Regions from separate parts of the Streptomyces sp. NPDC102258 genome, predicted to be linked through region 2. Evidence: riboswitches for the same ligand, from Rfam matches in the RefSeq annotation. Region 2 holds a riboswitch; the other holds the start of a gene.

Region 1 (9,954 bases), on a different contig from region 2:
TCGTACGCCCGGGCGGTGGCCTCCGGGTCGCCGCCGAAGGCGAAGGCGGAGTCGGCCGGGAGCGCGCCGGGCGGCTCCCCGCCGCGGACGGCGCGGGCGAGGGTGGGCGCGGCGTCGGGCGGGGCGAGCGGACCGCCCCGGTACGCGGCCCAGTCGGCGAAGCCCTCGGACAGCCACTGCGGGGTCATGGCCGTGGTGGCGGCGCGGGTGGCGACGTGGGTGGTCTCGTGGGTCAGGACGACGTCCTTGCCCACGGCGCTGAGCTGCGCGTACCCCTCGGGGTTGACCACGACCCGGTCGGCCGGGGCCGGTCCGCCGCCGGTGCTTCCGGTGGTGACGGCGCCCAGCCCCCGGTAGGCGTCGGCGGGCTTCCCGAGCAGCGCGGCCATCGCGTCCAGCGAGCCCGGCACGAGCACCACCACCCGCCGGGCCCACGCGCGCGGCCAGGCGGCGCTCACCGCGGGCACCGCCCGGTCGGCCTCCCGGCCCACCTCGGCCAGGACCCCGGCGCTCTGGCCGACGCCGAGCACGAGGGAGGCGGCGCCGCGCACGACGGCCACCCGGCCCTGGTCCCACAGCTGCGGCGGCGCCCCCGGGGCGGGCCCGTCGGCGGTGACCTGCCAGGCGGCGCCCTCCCGTGTCAGCTCCACGGCGCGGGCGGGGGCCGCGTCGTAGCCGGCGAGCCGGTAGCGCAGTTCGGCGCGCACGTGGGCCCGTACGCCGTCCAGCCGGACGGAGCCGACCTCGTACGCCCATCCCTCCAGGGGGATCCCGGCGAGCCGCGCGGGCGGGGTCCGCGCCCAGGCGGCGACGGCCTCCCGCACCCCGGCCTCCTCGGCGCCGCGCCCGCCCGGCGCCCCGCACGCCCCCGCCGCGAGCAGCAGCAGCAGCAGCAGCACGCACAGCAGCACCGGCAGCGCGCGCGGGATCCGGCGGAGGGGGGTCATCCGCCGATCGTACGCAGGGCCCCGCCGGGGCTACGGCCGGGTCACCGAGGAGATCGGCATCATCCCGACGGGGTCGTAGCGCACCCGGGCGCCCGGATAGGGGGCGTGCACCACCTGGCCGTTGCCCACGTACATGCCGACGTGGCTGGCGTCCGAGCGGTACGTCACCAGGTCCCCGGGCCGGGCCTGCGACAGCGGCACCTGCCGGCCCGCGTACCGCTGCGCCTGCGAGGTGCGCGGCAGGGAGACCCCCGCCTGCCGGTAGGACCACACCATCAGCCCGGAGCAGTCGAAGCCGGAGGGTCCGGTGGAGCCCCACACGTACGGCCGTCCGACCGCCGAACGGGCCGCCATCACGGCGGTCATCGCGCGGCCCGAGGCCTGGCCGCCGTCCTCGGAGAACGCCGGGGCGGGCAGGACGTCGGCGCGGCCGCCGGAGCGCGAGGCCCGCTCGAAGTCGGCCCGTTCGGCCGAGGGCATGGCGTTGAGCAGCTGCCGGGCGGCGGCGAGCTTCGCCGTGACGGAACGCTTGCGGGTGGCCACCTCCGTGCGCAGCGCCTCCAGTTCGGCGAGCTTGCGGGAGGCCTCCTGGCGCTGCTGGCCGATCCGGCGCTGCTCCTCGCGCAGTTCGCCCAGCTGCAGGGCCTGGCGGCCGCTGAGCCGGTTGAGGACGGCCGACTTGTCGAGGTAGTCCCGGGGGTCGTCGGACAGCATCAGCTCGACGGTCGGGTCGAGGCCGCCGGAGCGGTACTGGGCCCCGGCGAAGGCGCCGAGGACCCGGCGCATGGCGTTGACGCGGTCCTGGGCGCGGGCGACCGCGTCCTGGGCCCGGCTGATCTCGGCCCGCAGCCGGTCGGCCTTCTCGCCGGCCTCGTTGAAGCGTTCGGTGGCCTGTTCGGCCTCTTCGAAGAGCCGGTCGACCTGGGCGCGGGTACTGGTGGGGGGGTCCTGCGGGAGCCCGGGGGCCGCCTGCGCGGCCGCGCCCGTCAGGGCCACGGCGACGGTGGCCGCCGCGGCGGCGGTCAAGACGGTGACTTTGGTGCTCCGGTCGAGGCCGCTGAGCCCGGGCCGGCGATGGGACGCCACGTGGAACCGCTCCCTTCCGCTGCGCGGAGCCCGGGTCCGCCCCCCGTAGGACGGCCGTGTACCGGGTCTCGCGGTGGCAGACAGTAGCGGCGCCACCACGCACCGGCCAACGACCGCCGCGGGGGCGCACATGCCGACGCCCCGCCTCAGACGCAGGTCACCGGCGGGGCGTGGGGTCAGGGCGGCTCCGCGCAATTCGCCCGGATGGGCGGTGTACGGCGCGCCTCCGCGGAAGCGGAGCGGTCGGCTCAGCCGACGCGGACACCGAACTGGAACGGCATGTTTCGCATGGCCTCGTACTTGACGCCGCCCCGGGGGTTGGAGGCGTGGAAGACCTGGCCGTTGCCCGCGTAGAGGCCGACGTGGTGCAGGTCGTCGTAGAAGAAGACCAGGTCACCGGGCCGGAGCTCGCTCATGCCGATGCGCGTGCCGTCGTTGACCTGCGTGTAGGTGGTGCGGCTGATCTGGGCGCCGGCCTGCCCGTAGGCCCACTGCGCCAGGCTCGAACAGTCCCAGTACGCCATGCCGGTGGAGCCCATGTTGTAGCCCTTGCCCTCCTGCGTCACCGCGGCGGCGAGGGCGGCCGCGGCCAGCCCCGAGCCCTTCACCGCGCCGGGCTTGGCGCTGCTCCCGCCGCCCCCGCCCGCGGCCTTCGCGGCGTCCGCGCCCTCCTTGGCCGCCTCGCTCTTGAGCTGGCCGCGCTCCTCCGCCGTCAGGGAGTTGAGCTGGGCCTGGGCGTCGGCGAGCTTGCTCTGGGCGGTCGCCTTCTTCTCCGCGAGCTCCTTGCGGACGGCGGCGAGGTCGGCGAGCTTGCCGGAGGCCTCCTGGCGCTGCTGCGCGAGGCTGCGCTGCTTGGCCTGGATCTTCGCTATCGCCTCGACCTGCTTGCCGCTCAACTGCTGGAGCGTGGCGGCCTTGTCGAGGTAGGTCTCCGGGTCGCCGGAGAGCAGCAGCTCCACGGACTGGTCGAGGCCGCCGCCGCGGTACTGGGCGGTCGCCATCGAACCGAGGGTGTCGCGCAGTGCGTTGAGCTCGTCCTGGCCGCGCGCGACCTGGTCCTGGAGCTGGGCGATCTCCTTCTCCAGCTTGTCCTGGCGGTCCTTGGCCGCGTTGGCCTTCTCGCCGGCCTGCTCGGACTCCTCGTAGAGGCCGTCGACCTTGGTCTTGACCTCGTCCTTGTTCGGCTTGTCCGGGGCGGCCATCGCCGACTGGGAGGAGAGGGCGACGGCCGCGGTGGCGAGGGCGGTGAGCACGCTCACGCGGGCGCGGGTGGGCGGCTTGGGTCGACGGTGGGACGCCACGGACGCCAGCTCCTTCTTCCTGGAGCCGCCGAAGACGGTCGCAAAGCTCGGCAGCGCACCTCCGCCGTCACCCCGAATGGGTGAACTACCGCACGAAGGTTTGAACAGACCCTAGTGACCCTCCTGTGATCAGTTCAAATCCCCACCGGGAAAATTCCGCTTCCCGAGCGGCCTTTTTACCCGTGGCGCACGCTGCGTGCCGGGGAGTTGACGGTACGTCTCCCCGCCCGGCACCCAATTCCGGCATTGCGCGCAGCAGTTACGAAAGCGGCGAAGGCCGCGCCCGGTTACGAAACCCTCGACAGCCGCTTCAGCAGCAGCGCGGACGTCACCGGCCGGGCCCCCGCCTTCGCCACCCCGTCGGCCACCTCACGGTCCGTGGAGACCACGACCACCGGCCGGCCGGGCGGCTCGGCCCGCACCAGCTGGCGGATCAGCTCATCGGCCGTGACCCCGGCCTTGGAGAACAGCACCCGGACCCCGCGCGGCGGCGCGAGAAGCACCGGCGCGGCCAGCTCCGCCCCGTCGAACACACAGGTCATCTCGGCGCCGGTCTGCGCGGCCAGCATGGACAGCCCGCCCAGCAGCCGCAGCCGCTGCTTCTCCAGCGGCATGGTCGGGTACCCGGTCTTGGTCACGTTGTAGCCGTCGACCACCAGGTGCGCCTGCGGCAGTGCCAACAACTGGTCCAGCAGCGCCGGATCGGTCTCCGACAGGGCGCGCGCCGCGATGTCCTTCGGCGTCATCCGGCCCGGCTGCACGGCCTCCACCGTGTCGGCGGGCCGCGTCGAGACCGGCGGCAGCGCCAGCTCGCGGCGCAGTCCCGCCGCCGCGTCCAGCACCGTGTCCAGCAGCAGCCGCAGCCGCATGTCCTCGATGCTGCGCCCCTCGCGGGTGGCCCGGCGCGAGGTCTCCAGCGCCGACTCCACCTCCGCCAGCCGGGCCCGGAGCCGCCGCGTCTCGCTCTCGGCGGCGGCCACCTGCGCGGCCGCCTCCGCCCGGAACCCGTCGATCTCCGCCGTCACCTTGCGCAGGGCCGCCTCGCCCCGCTTGACGTCGCTCAGGGCGCTGCGCAGTTTGCGCTGAAGCGATTCCGCTTCCTTGCGGGAGGCGTCCAGGTCGGCCCGCACCTGGTCACCCCCGGCACGCTGCTGTTCCCGGGCCTGCGCCAGTTCGCCGCGCAGCCGCTCGACCTCGCGGCGGGTCTCGTCGCCGACCCGCTCGGCGTCGGCGCGCTGCGCCTCCTCGCCCGCGGCGGCCACCAGCTTGACCCAGCCGGCCGGGCGCAGCACGTACGCGGCGGCCGCCACGTCCAGCGGGTCGGCCGCGGCGGGCGGGGCGCACGCGTCCAGCGCACCCGCCAGCTCCGGCTGCGCCTCGCGCAGCTTCTCCGCGACCCGGCTGCGGAAGGCGCCGTCGGTCTCCACGGCGGCGGCCATGGCGTTCCCGGCGAACTTGGCGCGCCGGGTCGGGGTGAAACGGGCGTACTGCCGCAACTGCGCCGGCAGGTCCGCGACCGTCAGCCCGCCGAAGGCGTCCGAGACGAGCGCGACGACCCGGCGCCGCACGCCCTCCGGCAGCGGGCGGTCGAGCACCTCGGCGGCGTCGCCGGCCGCGTCGGCCGGCTCAGCGCCGCTTGCTGGCTCCACAATCCGTCACCCCTACCGTGATCTACTGTGGGCCCGGCTCCCTCAGGAGCCGGTGCCCGGCCTGTCCACGAGCTCGATCTGGTCCACCGCGTCGCACCAGCGACAGCGCACCGACTCGATGGTCTCACTGACCACCTCGCGCTCCGCGACCTTGGGCTCCCCGGCGAGGTCCAGGTGGGCGTACTCGACGGCCCTCTGCTTGGTAACTCATTCAATTAAAGCGTTTCCAGCCCGCCGCGGGGGACGCGGACCGCAGCACGTAACCCTACGGCCTGGCACCACCACGGAGCGGGTGGTCCTGCGTCATGCTCTGTCTCATGATCGTAAAGTGGCGGACGGTACGCGAGGCGGCCCGGGGCCCGGTGGTCACGTACGCGCTGATCGGCGGCTGCTGCCTGGCCTTCCTGTGCGGCCCGGCATCCGGCCTGAACCCGTCCTTCGGCACGGGCGAACGGCTGCTGTCCTCGGGCACGGCGTACTTCCGGCACTGGGGGGTGGTCCCCGACGAACTGTTCTCGGGGGCCGGACGCCCGCTGCTGACCCCGCTGACCGCGCTCTTCGTCCACGGCAACTGGCTGCACCTGCTCGGGAACATGCTCTTCCTGCACGTCTTCGGCGCGATGACGGAGGAACGGATGGGCCGGGCGCCGTTCCTGGTCTTCTACGTCTGCACCGGATACCTGGCGCTGGCGGTCTACGCGGCGGCCAACGCCTCCTCCGACCAGACCCTGGTCGGCGCCTCCGGGGCCATCTCGGCCGTCCTCGGGGCGTTCCTCTGCCTCTTCCCGAAGGCACGGGTGACGAGCCTGTTCCCGTTCCTGCTCTTCCTGCCGCTGCGCTTCCCCGCCTGGATCGTGCTGCTGTTCTGGTTCGCCCTCCAGTGGCTGGCCGCGCACCGCGCGGAGAGCGGGCCCGGGGTGGCGTACCTGGCCCACGTGGTGGGCTTCTCGGTGGGCTTCCTGTACGCGTGGGCGCGCTATCGGCGTACGACTAGAGTGAGGCGACCAGTGACTGCCGGCGAGGGAGACAGCCAACCGTGATCACCGCGATCGTGCTCATCAAGACCAGCGTGGACCGCATCCCCGAGATCGCCGAGTCCATCGCCGCGCTGGACAACGTCAGCGAGGTCTACTCCGTCACCGGAACGTACGACCTGATCGCCCTGGTCCGCGTCGCCCGCCACGAGAACCTGGCCGACATCATCCCCGGGCGCATCAGCAAGATCCCGGGCGTCGAGGCCACCGACACCCACGTGGCGTTCCGTACGTACTCCCAGCACGACCTGGAAGCCGCCTTCGCCATCGGCCTGGACGCGTAGCACCCGGCCCACGCCGCGCGGCGGCCCGGCGTCGCCCCGGCGTCAGGAAGCCGGCACGCAGCGGCCGTCCTCGGTGCGGTACCGCCACCGGGCGCCGTCCGTGACGAGTTCCCGGACCGCGCGGACGAAGCGCTCGACGTGCTCGTCGGGGGTGCCGGCGCCGAAGCTGACGCGGATCGCGTTCAGCGAGCGTTCGCCCGGCGCGGCCTCGGGGGCCCCGCACTCGCCCTGGGCCTGCGGCTCGCTGCCCAGCAGGGTGCGCACCAGCGGGTGGGCGCAGAACAGGCCGTCGCGGACGCCGATCCCGTACTCCGCGGACAGCGCGGCCGCGAAGTGCGAGCTGTTCCAGCCGTCCACCACGAACGAGATGACGCCGACGCGCGGCGCGTCGTCCCCGAACAAGGACAGCACCCGCACCGCCGGGACCTCCGCCAGGCCCTCGCGGACCTTCGCGATCAGGTGCCGCTCGCGGGCGACGAGCTCCTCGAACCCGGCCTCCTTGAGCGCCCGGCAGGCCGAGGCGATGGAGTAGACACCGATGACGTTCGGCGAGCCGGCCTCGTGGCGGGCGGCGCTGGTGTGCCACTCGACGTCGACCCCGCCGTCCTCGCGGCGGGCCACCGTGCGGGAGGCGCCGCCGCCCGCGAGGTACGGCTCGGCCCGCTGGAGCCAGTCGGCGCGCCCGGCGAGGACGCCCGAGCCGAAGGGCGCGTACAGCTTGTGGCCGGAGAAGGCGACCCAGTCCACGTCCAGCTCCCGCACCGAGACCGGGTGGTGCGGCGCCAGCTGGGCGGCGTCCAGGACGATCCGCGCGCCGTGGGCGTGCGCGGCGGCGGCCAGCTCCTTGACCGGCCACAGCTCACCGGTGACGTTGGACGCGCCGGTGACGCAGACCAGCGCCGGACCGTACGGGTCCCGGTCGGCCAGCGCCCGCTCCAGGGTGGCGACGGCCTGGCCGGGGGTGCGGGGGGCGTTGAGGTAGGTGACCCGCGCGTCGCCCCAGGGCAGCAGCGAGGCGTGGTGCTCTGTCTCGAAGACGAAGACCTGGCAGTCGGCCGGCAGGGCGGCGGCCAGCAGGTTCAGCGAGTCGGTGGTCGACCGGGTGAAGATCACCTGGTCGGCGGGGCGGCAGTCCAGGAACTCCGCGACCGTGACACGGCTCTGCTCGAACAGGTCGGTGGACAGCTGCGAGAGGTAGCCGGCCCCGCGGTGGACGCTGCCGTAGTACGGGGCGTACGCGGCCACGTCGTCCCAGACCCGCTGGAGGGCGGGGGCGCTGGCGGCGTAGTCGAGGGCGGCGTAGGTGACCTCGCCACCGGTGACGAGCGGCACGGTGACGTCCCGGCCGAGCACCGGCAGCGGCGCGCCACAGGCGGGGTCGACGGAGGGGGCAGCGGCAGAGGTGGTGGCGGCGTTCAGGGATGCGGACATGGCGGTATCTCCCGGCAGGCAGGGCTGAATGGCTTCGTCGGTGCCCGTACGCGGCCGCGGCTCGGCGGCGCTCGGCGGCCGCCGCGGGGGTACGGGAAGTGCCCCGGAAGGGTGCGGGCGTACGCCACGGCGACCCTGGTCCGAGGGGTGAAGAAGGGGCGGAGTCGCCCTATCGCATTCGCTTGCTCACGGAAAAAGCTCCTCGAAGACCCAGGACCCCTGGTATCGAGGGATCCGCGCTTGCCGTAGACCTCGCTGCCTACGGCCTGGTCATCACCCGGGGCACCCCGCCACGGAAGGAGGGTTGCCGGACAGCGAGCCGGGGCCAAAACGCTGTCACTCGTGACCTGGTCAGCATCCTGCCACAAGATCCCCCGCGCACAAGACCCCGGTCCACGATGTGGACCGGGGTCTCGTCACGGCGGCGGCTACGCGTTGCTGGCGGCCACCCAGCGCTCCAGCGCCGCCCGCGCCGCGCCCGAGTCGATGGACTCGGCCGCACGGGCGATGCCCGCGGCGATCTGCTCCTCCAGCGAGCCGGTGCCCGGATCCAGCGCCACCAGGGCCGCCGCCGAGTTCAGCAGCACGGCGTCGCGTACCGGACCGGTCTCGCCGGCCAGCAGCCGCCGGGCGACGTCCGCGTTGTACGAGGCGTCCTCGCCGCGCAGGGCGGCGACACCCACGATCGGGATCCCGACGTCGCGCGGGTCGAACGGCAGCTCGGTGACCGTGCCCTCGCGGACCCACCAGACCCGCGAGGTGGCCGTCGTGGTCAGTTCGTCCATGCCGTCGTCGCCGCGGAAGACCAGCGCCGAGGAGCCCCGCTCCGCGAGCACCCCGGCGACGATGGGCGCCACCCGGGGATCGGCCACGCCCGTGGCCTGCGCGCGCACCCTCGCCGGGTTGGTCAGCGGGCCGAGGAAGTTGAAGGTGGTCCGGATGCCCAGCTCCTTGCGGGCCGCCGCCACGTGCCGCAGCGCGGGGTGGAACTTGACGGCGAAGCACAGGGTGATGCCGGCCTCCTCGGCGACCTCCGCCACCCGGGCCGGGGTGAGGCCCAGGTTGACGCCGAGCTTCTCCAGCACGTCGGAGGAGCCGCTCGCCGAAGAGGCGGCCCGGTTCCCGTGCTTGACCACCTTGGCGCCCGTTCCGGCCACCACGAGCGCCGACATGGTGGAGATGTTGACCGTCTTCGCGCCGTCCCCGCCCGTACCGACGATGTCCACCGTCCGGCCCGGCACCTCGATGAGGTTGGCGTGCGCGTACATGGCGCGCACCATGCCGTTGATCTCCGCGACGGTCTCCCCCTTGGCCCGCAGCGCCACCATGAAACCGGCGATCTGCGCGTCCGTGGCCTCGCCCCGCATGATCCGGTCCATGGCCCAGGCGGTGTCGTCCGGTCCGAGGTCCCGGCCGGTCAGCAGGGCGTCGAGGAGACCCGGCCAGCCGCGGGCCGCCACGCTGTCGCCGCCTGCCGGGGTCACAACGTTCATGGTCCGCTCCTGCTGCTCGGAAAAGTTCCACGTCGAATGGGTGCGGAGGCCAGCCTATCCAGGCCCGCAGACGGCGAAGAGCCCCGTCCAGACACTGGACGGGGCTCTCACCGTGGCGACACCGGGATGGGCCGGAACCGATCCCTCGAATGGTCCTGCCGGAGATCAGTGGTGGCCGTGGCCGCTCTGGATCTCCTTGTACTCCTCCACCGTGGGCTTCGGAATGTGGGTGTTCTCCCCGTAGAAGCCCTTGCTGAGCTTCGCGCGGAGCTTCTCCGTGGCCTTCACCTTGCGCTCGACACCGTTCTCGTCGACCGTCGGGCCGATCTCGATCGGCTCGTACTGCGTGTGCGAGGTGAGGGTGTGCAGCTGGCCCTGCGAGAGCGGCTCGTGGACCTCGACGAACTCACCGTGCGGCAGGCGCTTGATGACGCCGGTCTCCCGGCCGTGCAGCACCTTGTCGTGGTCCCGGCGCTGGAGGCCGAGGCAGATCCGCTTGGTGATGACGAAGGCGACGACCGGGCCCACGAAGAAGCCGATCCGCGCGAACCACGTGATCGAGTTGATCGACAGGTGGAAGTACTGCGCGAACATGTCGTTGCCGCCCGCGATCAGCAGGATCACGTACCAGGTGAGCCAGGCGACACCGAAGGCCGTACGGGTCGGAACGTTGCGCGGGCGGTCCAGGATGTGGTGCTCGTTCTTGTCCCCGGTGACCCAGGACTCGAT
Region 2 (9,954 bases):
AGCGGCTTGCCGGACTGCATGACCTTCTCCAGGAGCGGCAGCAGGTCCTTGACCGAGCCGATCTTGGAGTTGACGATCAGGATGTACGGGTCGTCCAGGGACGCCTCCATACGCTCCATGTCGGTGGCGAAGTACGCCGAGATGTAGCCCTTGTCGAAGCGCATGCCCTCGGTGAGTTCCAGCTCCAGACCGAAGGTCTGGGACTCCTCGACGGTGATGACGCCTTCCTTGCCGACCTTGTCCATGGCCTCGGCGATGAGCTCGCCGATCTGGGTGTCGGCGGCGGAGATGGAGGCCGTGGAGGCGATCTGCTCCTTGGTCTCGACATCCTTGGCCTGCGACAGCAGGGCGGCGGAGACGGCCTCGACGGCCTTCTCGATACCGCGCTTGAGGGCCATCGGGTTGGCACCGGCGGCCACGTTGCGCAGACCCTCGCGGACGAGCGCCTGGGCGAGCACGGTGGCGGTGGTCGTACCGTCGCCGGCGACGTCGTCCGTCTTCTTGGCGACTTCCTTGACCAGCTCGGCGCCGATCTTCTCGTACGGGTCTTCGAGCTCGATCTCCTTGGCGATGGAGACGCCGTCGTTGGTGATCGTGGGCGCGCCCCACTTCTTCTCAAGGACGACGTTGCGACCCTTGGGGCCAAGGGTGACCTTGACGGCGTCGGCGAGCTGGTTCATGCCACGCTCGAGACCGCGCCGGGCCTCCTCGTTGAACGCAATGATCTTGGCCATCTGAAGTGGTCCTCCAGGACTGGGGTTCCCCCCGCGCAGCCAGGCGTAAGGGGAGGGTGGATTGCTCCGGACCGCGCCCGCGCCCGCGACGGACGGCCTGCGGAGCCGGCGGTTCCTTCCCGCCGGACCCGTCGGGCCTCACCGACCCGGTCCTCGTCTGAGTAGCACTCTCGACCGGAGAGTGCTAACGCCAATGATTAGCACTCGACCCCCGCGAGTGCAAGCGGCTTCGGGCGATTTTGGACGGCTTCCGGCCGTGCGCCGCGGCGGCGCCACGCACGAGGGGCCCGCATCCCGTGCCGGGATGCGGGCCCCTCGTGGTGTCTGTGCTGGTCGGTGGTCGGTCGCGCTGGGGGCTCAGCCGGCAGCAGCGAGCTTGACCATGTCCGCCTGCGGACCCTTCTGGCCCTGCGAGATCTCGAACTCGACCCGCTGACCCTCTTCAAGGGTGCGGTACCCGTCCATCTGGATGGCGCTGTAGTGGACGAACACATCCGCACCACCGTCGACCGCGATGAAGCCGTAGCCCTTCTCCGCGTTGAACCACTTGACGGTGCCCTGAGCCATGCCTAACTCCCCTATTACTGGCCCTTGCGCGGGTCCGCACTTCGCGGACCCGGGTCAGAACTCGCGCCGGAACGCCTCGACCGCGGCTGAATGTATCCGCACCGGTGCTGTCCGCAACAGGTCATTCCGATGAGAATTCTGGACACGCGGAAACATTGAAATAGAGTGAAAATTTGGCATAGGGCAGGGCAACTCGGACCAGGCAATCTTCACCAAAGCCCCAAACCGCACGCGCATGTTGACTCAATGTCAACCCTCACGGGGCCCGTTCATATGCGGCGGGCAAGAACACCGGAGGGGACTTCCCCAACTCTACCGCGCCCAATCAAGCAGAATTGCCCCCTCCGCTTATTAGCGGAGGGGGCAATTCACTTCACGTCCGCCGCCCGGAGGCGCCGGCGTCAGCCGCCCGCGACGGCCGGGATGATCGAAACGCCGGCGCCGTCCGGCGTCGCCGCCTGCAGGCCGCCCTCGAAGCGCACGTCGTCGTCGTTGACGTAGACGTTCACGAACCGGCGCAGCTTGCCCTGGTCGTCCAGGACCCGCGCGGCGATGCCGGGATGGCTCTGCTCCAGCGACGCGATGACCTCGGCCAGGGTCGCGCCCTCGGCCGGGACCTCGGCGACGCCGCCGGTGTAGGTGCGCAGGATGGTGGGGATGCGGACGTTGACGCTCATGGCGCTACCGCCTTTCCGGGAGACGTGGGAGGGGTCAGGCCAGACCGGCGGCGCGGAACGCGTCCAGGCTGGGGCGGATGGTGGCGCTCTGGCCGCTGTCGGCGGCCACCGCCTCCAGGGTCTTGAGCCCGTCGCCGGTGTTCAGGACCACGGTGGTCAGCGCCGGGTCGAGCTGCCCGTTCTCGATGAGCTTCTTCGTCACGCCGACGGTCACGCCGCCCGCGGTCTCGGCGAAGATGCCCTCCGTCTGCGCCAGGAGCTTGATGGCCTCGACGACCTGCGTGTCGTTGACGTCCTCCACGTAACCGCCGGTGCGCCGCGCGATGTCCAGGACGTACGGGCCGTCCGCCGGGTTGCCGATGGCCAGCGACTTGGCGATGGTGTTCGGCTTCTGCGGGCGGACCACGTCGTGGCCGGCCTTGAAGGCGGTGGACACCGGGGAGCAGCCCTCGGCCTGGGCACCGAAGATCTTGTACGGCTTGTCCTCGACCAGACCGAGCTTGATCAGCTCCTGGAGGCCCTTGTCGATCTTCGTCAGCTGGGAGCCGGACGCGATCGGGATCACCAGCTGGTCGGGCAGCCGCCAGCCGAGCTGCTCGCAGATCTCGTACGCCAGGGTCTTGGAGCCCTCGCCGTAGTAGGGGCGCAGGTTGACGTTGACGAAGCCCCAGCCCTCGCCCAGCGGGTCGCCGATGAGCTCGGAGCAGAAGCGGTTGACGTCGTCGTAGTTGCCCTCGATGCCGACCAGGTCGCCACCGTAGATGCCGGCCATGACGACCTTGCCCTGCTCCAGGTCGTGCGGGATGAACACGCAGGAGCGGAAGCCGGCGCGGGCGGCCGCGGCGCCGACGGCGCCGGCCAGGTTGCCGGTGGAGGAGCACGAGAGGGTGGTGAAGCCGAAGGCGCGGGCCGCCTCCACGGCGATGGCCACGACGCGGTCCTTGAAGGAGTGCGTCGGGTTGCCGGAGTCGTCCTTGACGTAGAGCTTGCCGGTGACGCCCAGTTCCTTGGCCAGGTTCCGCGCGTCCACGAGCTTGGTGAAACCGGGGTTCAGGCTGGGCTTGGCGGCCACGTCCGCCGGGACCGGCAGCAGCGGCGCGTAGCGCCAGATGTTCTCCGGACCGGCCTCGATGGCCGCGCGCAGGGCCTCCGGGTCGCCGAGCGGCAGCTCGTAGGCGACTTCGAGCGGACCGAAACACTCGGCGCAGGCGAAAATGGGGCCGAGCTCGAAGCGGGTTCCGCACTCGCGGCAGGAAAGGCCGGTGGCGGGTCCGAGATCGACGGGTCCCAGATCGGTGGACCGGTCGGTGGATCCGAGATCGGCGGAGGTGGCGACAGTCTGTGCAGCCATGACGGCGAGGCCCTTTCTCCTCATCTTCCCCATGGCGCGCTTCGCCATGAGACGGAATTGGCACCTTCCCTAGCCGGGGACCTCGCGGGAGTACGTTCGTAACGCATCGCGAGAACCGACTGGAGGGTTGCCGGGGCTTCAACGGGCCGTGTCCCTCTGCCCCTCTGGATGAGCGGTATGGCACCGGCACACGCGCTCTGTGGCGCGCCGGTGCGTTTGTCGGCGAGGACCCCGGCATGCGGTGGTCCTTCGCGTTGTTCAAGACTGTAACCGAAGGCCCGGGTGGTTGAGACAGCCGTCCGAACGGCGAGATGGATCACATTTCGGCCCAAAATCACCGACCACCGCCGAGTAACGAGAAGCAGGGAGTGCCGAGAGTGCTGGATGAGGTGGAGCGCTGGCTGGCAGACCGCTCCTGGTCTGCCGCCGACCGACCGCTCGACCAGCTGCTCGACCGGAAACGGGCGGCCGGGACGACGGTCAGCGTGGTGCTTCCCGCGCTCGACGAGGAGGCCACCGTCGGGGAGATCGTCTCGGTGATCCGGCGCGAGCTGATCGACGGCCTCGCGACCCCCCTGGTGGACGAGCTGGTCGTGGTCGACTCCGGGTCCACCGACCGTACGGCGCGGGTGGCGGCCGAGGCCGGCGCCCGGGTGGTGCACCGGGACGCGATCCTGCCGCGGATACCGGCGCTGCCCGGCAAGGGCGAGGTGCTGTGGCGCTCGCTGCTGGCCACGACCGGCGACGTCGTCTGTTTCGTCGACGCCGACCTGCGGGACTTCTCCGCGTCCTTCGTCTCCGGGATCGTCGGCCCGCTGCTGACCGATCCGCAGGTGCAGTTCGTCAAGGCCATGTACGACCGCCCGCTCGGCGACGCCCCCGGCCAGGGCGGCCGGGTCACCGAGCTGGTGGCCCGCCCGCTGCTGAACCTGAACTGGCCCCGGCTGGCCGGATTCGTACAGCCGCTGGGCGGCGAGTACGCCGTACGGCGCTCGCTGCTGGAGCGGCTGCCGTTCCCCGTCGGGTACGGCGTCGAGCTGGGCCTGCTGGTGGACGCGCTGCACACGGTCGGGCTCGACGCGCTGGCCCAGGTCGACGTCGGGGTCCGGCTGCACCGCCACCAGGACGGGCAGGCCCTGGGCCGGATGGCCGCCGCGATCTACCGCACCGCCCAGCTGCGGCTCTCGCGCGCGCACCTGGTGCGGCCCGAGCTGACGCAGTTCGAGCGGGGGCCGGACGGGTTCGTGCCGCGCACCTACCCGGTGGACACCGAGGAGCGGCCGCCGATGGCCGGCATCGCCGAGTACGCGGGCCGGCGGGTGGCCTGAGCCGCCGCCGGTGTGGCGTACGGCTCGGTTTGAGCCGGGGCGGCCCTGGCTAGGTTCGCGGCATGGCTTCTCAGGTACTCGTCGCCGCGAACCGCGGCCCGCTCTCGTACGCCCTCTCCGACGACGGCACCCTCAGCGCCCGGCGCGGCGGGGGCGGGCTCGTCTCCGGCCTCTCGGCGGCCCTCGCGAAGCAGCCGGAGGCCCTCTGGATCTGCGCCGCCCTCTCGGACGCCGACCGGGAGGCGGTGCGGCGGGGCACCTCCGAGCCGGGCGTCCGGATGCTGGACATCGATCCCGGAACCTACGACGGCGCCTACAACGGCATCGCCAACTCGGTGCTCTGGTTCACCCACCACCACCTCTACGACGTCCCGCGCGAGCCGGTCTTCGACGCGGCGTTCCGCCGGAACTGGGAGGCGTACGTCTCCTACAACCGGGCCTTCGCCGAGGCGCTGGCCGAGGAGGCCGCCGAGGGCGCCCGCGTCCTGGTGCAGGACTACCACCTGGCGCTGGTCCCGGGGCAGCTGCGCGAGCTGCGCCCCGACCTGCGGATCGCGCACTTCACGCACACGCCGTGGGCGTCGTGGGAGTTCCTGGAGATGCTCCCCGACGACATCCGCGGCCAGCTGGTGTGGGGGATGCTCGGCGCGGACCAGCTGGGCTTCCACGCCTGGCGCTGGGCCTCGAACTTCATCACGGGGGCCCGGCGGGACGACGCCACCGGCATCGCGGACCCGTTCCTGCCGAGCGACGCCCCCGAGCGCGGCGTGTGGCACCGCAGGGCGGTGCCCGGCGGGCAGGGGTACGGGGAGAAGCGGTTCACCGAGGTCCGCCAGTACGCGCTGGGCGTCGACGCGGACGACCTGCGGGCGCTGGCGCACCGGCCGGTCGTCGACGACAAGCTGGCGGCGCTGCGGGCGGAGGTCGCGGGCCGCAAGACGATCGTCCGGGTGGACCGCACCGAGCTGTCGAAGAACATCCTGCGCGGCCTGCTGGCCTACCGGGAGCTGCTCGTCACGCACCCCGAGTGGCGGGAGCGGGTGGTGCACCTGGCTTCCGCGTACCCGTCCCGGCAGGACCTGGCGGCGTACCGGACGTACACGGCGTCGGTGCGGGAGCTGGCGGCGGAGATCAACGCGGAGTTCGGGACGGCGGACTGGCAGCCGGTGCTGGTCTCGGTGGAGGACGACTTCGCGCGCTCCCTCGCCGCCTACCGGATGGCGGACGTGGCGCTGGTCAACCCGGTCCGGGACGGCATGAACCTGGTGGCGAAGGAGATCCCGGTCGTCTCGGAGGACGGCTGCGCGCTGGTGCTCTCCAGCGGGGCGGGTGCGTACGAGGAGCTGAAGGGCGACGCCGTCACGGTCAGTCCGTACGACGTCACCGCGACGGCCGAGGCCCTGCACGAGGCGCTGTCCATGCCCCGGGAGGAGCGGGCGGAGCGGACGAAGCGGCTGGCCGCGGCGGCTACGGCGCTGCCGCCGGCGGCCTGGTTCGAGGCTCAGCTGGCGGCGCTGGCCGAGGGCTGAGCGGGGGCGGCGGCGGGGCCGTCCGCGGGGCGGCCCGGCAGGCCGAGGGCGAGGGCGCCGAGGACGAAGCCGTAGCAGGAGACCAGGCCGTGGCCGTTGGCCTGGGCGAACCAGAGCACGAGGCCGAGCACCGGCACCCCGGCGGCGAGCAGCAGCTCCTTGGTGTGGCTGCCGGGGATCCCGGCGCGGCGGGCCCGCAGGGTGCGCAGCAGGAGGGCGGCGGCGAGGGTGGCGCCGAGGAAGTAGGTGGCGCCCGAGCTGCCGGCGAAGTTGCGGGGGTCGGTGCCGTGGTGGCCGCCGAGGCCGATCAGCGCGTCGACGTGCTCGGGCAGCAGGATGCCGGCGAGGAACAGGACGAGGGTGCGGGGCCCGCCCCAGTACCAGTCGGCGAGCGCGGCGACGGCGGCGAGGGTGGCGATGTTCCAGGCGCCGCCGAGGAGGCCGCCGTTCTGCATGAAGACGGCGGTGACGACCCGCCACCACCCCGTCTTGGCGGGGTCGTCGTCCAGGGCGTCCATGGCGCCGGACCAGAGCAGCTGCGCGGCGACCCCGGCGAGGGCGAGGGCGGTCAGCCCCACCGCCGCCCAGGGGACGCGGCGTCCGCGCAGCGTGTCCCGGCCGAGCAGGTCCAGGCCCCCGTTGAACATCATCACCATCAGTGCCGCCGTGGTCGCGTTGAACACCAGTGCACCCATCGCCGCCACCCCCCTTCGGTCGTCGTGGGACGACAGTAGCGCGCCCGCGGCCAGTTTTCAAACGGTGTTAGAAACTGGCGTAGGCTGCTGCCGTGAAGCTGACGAAGGAACGCATCATCGACGCGGGCATGGCGGAGTTCGCCGAATCCGGATACCACGGCCTGTCCATGCGGCGGGTGGCGCTACGGCTCGACGCGAAGGCGGGCAGCCTCTACTACCACGTGCCCAGCAAGGCCGTCCTGGTCCAGCTGATGGCGGACCGGGTGGCCCGGCAGGCCTACGACGCGGGCACCGCCGCCCTGGACGCGCTGGGCCCCGGCGCGGGCTGGCGGGAGCGGGTCGAGGCCCAGGCCCTCACCCTGCGCGCCGGCATCCGGCGGCACGCGGGGGGCGCGGTGATGTTCGCCGACAGCCCGAAGGTGCTCAGCACGGGAGCGCTGTCGGTGATGGAACGCCTGCTGGGGACCCTGCGCACGGCGGGCGTCCCGGACGGGCCGGCGGCGGTCGGCGCGGACGCGCTGCTCAGCCACGTCACCGGGTTCGTGCTGCAGGAGCAGAGCGAGTCCCCGGCGGCGGCCGTCGGCCCCGAGGAGGGCGCCGCGCTGGTGGCCCGCTTCCCCCTGACGGTGGCCGCCGCCTCGGCCTACGGGGAGGACGAGAATTTCCTGCTCGGCGTCCGCCTCCTCTGCGACGGCCTGGCCACGCGGATCCCCTAGCGGCGCCCTAGCCCTCCTGGTCTGCGTCCGCGTCCGGCAGGGCTGCGGCGAGGCGGGCGAGGAAGGCGGTGACGGCGGCCGGGCCCGGCAGGACCAGGTCGGCGCGGGCGGCGAGTTCCGGGACCTCCGCCGAACCGCTGCACACCAGCAGGCCGGGCAGGCCGTCGGCGCGGCGCTTCTCGACCGCCGCGAACGCCGCGAGGTCGCCGAGGTCGTCGCCCGCGTACAGCACGGCCTCGGCCTCGCGCTCCTCCAGGAATCCGGTCAGGGCGACGCCCTTGTCCATGCCCGGCGGACGCAGTTCCAGGACGGCCCGGCCCGGCTCGACCATCAGCCCGTGGCGGGCGGCCAGCTCCGCGAGGGGCTCGCGCAGGGCCTCGAACGCCGCCTCGGGATCCTCGGCCCGGCGGGTGTGGACGGCCAGCGCCCGGCCCTTCTCCTCGATCCAGGTCCCGCGCCAGGCCCCGATCGCGTCGAGGAAGCCCGGCAGCTCGGCCCGTACGGCGGCCACTCCGGGGTGTTCGGCGGGCGCGTGCACCACTCCCGAGACGGCGTCCCAGCGCTCGGCCCCGTAGTGGCCGAGGACGACGAGGTGCTCCAGTCCGGGCACCCCGGCGAAACCGCCGTGGCGGACGGCGACCCCGGCCGGCCGGCCGGTGACGACGGCGACCGCCGCGACCCGGGGGGCCAGCGCGGAGAGCGCCGGTACGGCGTCCTGGTGGGCGCGGGCCTGGTCGGGATCCGGGACGATCTCGGCGAGGGTGCCGTCGAAGTCCAGGGCGACGACGGCCCTGCGGGGTGCGCGGAGCAGGGCTTCGAGCCCCTCGCGTCCGGCTGCGGTGACGGGTACGGGCATCGGTCGGTCGTGCGGCTGACTCCCCATGTGGACGACCCTACCGGGACCGCCCGGGCGCGCCCAGTCCTCCCCCGGTCTTGCCCGAGAGCGGCTAGCGGCGGGCCCGCTGGGCGGCGCGGATGCGGCGGAGCCGGTTGACCGTGCCCGGGGCGTGCGCGAGCGCCCGGGGGTCGTCCATCAGGGCGTTGAGCAGCTGGTAGTACCGGACGGGGGTCAGGCCGAGGCCTTCCCGTATCGCCCGCTCCTTGGCGCCGGGCCCGGGCCAGGTCTTCCCCTCGTACGCGAGCACGGCGGCCTCCGTGGCCGTCAGCCGCCCCTCGTCCGTCATACGGCCAGATTAACGCCGCCCACCGACAGCCGCGGCGGCCGGCCGGGACCCCCCGCGCCGGCCGCCGGGCGGCCGTCAGTGCTCGCCGTCCGCCTTGCGCGCGCTCGTCGCGATGTTCTCCAGCACCTTCGCGGGCTGTCCGCCCGGCTGGACGGTCTTGCCGATGTTCTGCTTGATGTCCTCGCTGACCCCGGCCCAGGACTTCTTGCCCACGGGGTAGAGGCGGGCGGTCGGCAGGGCGGTCAGGAAGGTCTTCAGCTGGGCCGCCGAGGCGCCGCTGGAGGCCTCCATGGCCCGGTAGCCGCTGGTGGTGACCGGCAGCAGGTCGTACATGTTGGTGAAGGCGGTCACGTTCTTCGCGGAGTAGAGGTGGTCCAGGAACTTCCCGGCCTCCTTCTTGTGGCCGTTCTTGAACGCCATCACCCAGTCCGCGACGCCCATCGCGGAGTGGTCGGTGCCGTCGGCGGTCGGCATCGGGACCATGCCGAACTTCACACCCTTGCCGGCGGCCTGCTTGATCAGCGTGGGGTGGCCGTTGAGCATGCCGACCTCGCCGCGCGTGAAGGCGTCGAAGGCGGCCTGGCGGTTCAGCTTGCCGGGCTCGACCGGGCCGGTCAGGCCCTGGCCGACCATCTTGTCGCGGAGGAACTCGAAGGACTTCACGTTCTCCGCGGAGTCGATCATGTACGCCTCCTCGTTGTCGGTGTAGCCGCCCCCGCCCGCGAGCATCCACATCATCGACTCGGCCTGCGCCTCCTCGCGGCCCAGCGGCACCGCGAGCGGGGTGGGCACCCCGGCGCCCTTGAGCTTCTTGGCGGCCGCCTCCAGGTCCGCCCAGCTCTTGGGCTGCCACGGCGCCGAGCCGTCCTTGGGGATGACCCCGGCATCGCCCAGCAGCTTGGTGTTGTAGAAGAGCAGCCGGGTGCTGGCCACGAACGGCATGCCGTACTGGACCCGCTTGACCTTGCCCGCGTCGGCGAGCGGCGCGAGGAAGTCGGCCTCGGTGGTGACGGAGAGCAGCTCGTCGGCGGTGTAGAGCTTGCCCGCCTCGGCGTAGTCGGCGTAGGCGCCGATCTGGGCGATGTCGGGGGCCTTGCCGTCCTTGACCATCGCGGCGACCTTGGCGTCCACCTCGGACCACGAGTAGACGCTGACCTCGACGTGGACGTCCGG

What was found. A riboswitch is a leader RNA that binds a small molecule or an ion and turns the genes downstream of it on or off. The one in region 2 is predicted to bind S-adenosylmethionine.
Region 1: linked by a shared signal. The riboswitch ahead of ACZ6ZT_RS19065 (aminotransferase class V-fold PLP-dependent enzyme) and the one ahead of thrC (threonine synthase) in region 2 are both predicted to bind S-adenosylmethionine.

Annotation. Positions count from the first base shown of each region.
Region 1 is NZ_JBVJLO010000010.1:198,045-207,998, reverse strand. Features, by position in the region: gene ACZ6ZT_RS19095 (hypothetical protein) at 1-947, opposite strand, end outside; gene ACZ6ZT_RS19090 (C40 family peptidase) at 978-2,033, opposite strand; gene ACZ6ZT_RS19085 (C40 family peptidase) at 2,282-3,334, opposite strand; gene ACZ6ZT_RS19080 (NYN domain-containing protein) at 3,622-4,986, opposite strand; gene ACZ6ZT_RS19075 (rhomboid family intramembrane serine protease) at 5,301-6,023, shown strand; gene ACZ6ZT_RS19070 (Lrp/AsnC ligand binding domain-containing protein) at 6,020-6,301, shown strand; gene ACZ6ZT_RS19065 (aminotransferase class V-fold PLP-dependent enzyme) at 6,344-7,732, opposite strand; SAM riboswitch class IV at 7,964-8,080, opposite strand; gene trpD (anthranilate phosphoribosyltransferase) at 8,161-9,225, opposite strand; gene qcrB (cytochrome bc1 complex cytochrome b subunit) at 9,391-9,954, opposite strand, start outside.
Region 2 is NZ_JBVJLO010000012.1:150,848-160,801, forward strand. Features, by position in the region: gene groL (chaperonin GroEL) at 1-734, opposite strand, end outside; gene ACZ6ZT_RS21535 (cold-shock protein) at 1,092-1,301, opposite strand; gene ACZ6ZT_RS21540 (MoaD/ThiS family protein) at 1,703-1,978, opposite strand; gene thrC (threonine synthase) at 2,013-3,329, opposite strand; SAM riboswitch class I at 3,347-3,504, opposite strand; gene ACZ6ZT_RS21550 (glucosyl-3-phosphoglycerate synthase) at 3,707-4,657, shown strand; gene ACZ6ZT_RS21555 (alpha,alpha-trehalose-phosphate synthase (UDP-forming)) at 4,720-6,186, shown strand; gene ACZ6ZT_RS21560 (hypothetical protein) at 6,159-6,881, opposite strand; gene ACZ6ZT_RS21565 (TetR/AcrR family transcriptional regulator) at 6,974-7,597, shown strand; gene otsB (trehalose-phosphatase) at 7,605-8,480, opposite strand; gene ACZ6ZT_RS21575 (DUF3263 domain-containing protein) at 8,545-8,781, opposite strand; gene ACZ6ZT_RS21580 (ABC transporter substrate-binding protein) at 8,857-9,954, opposite strand, start outside.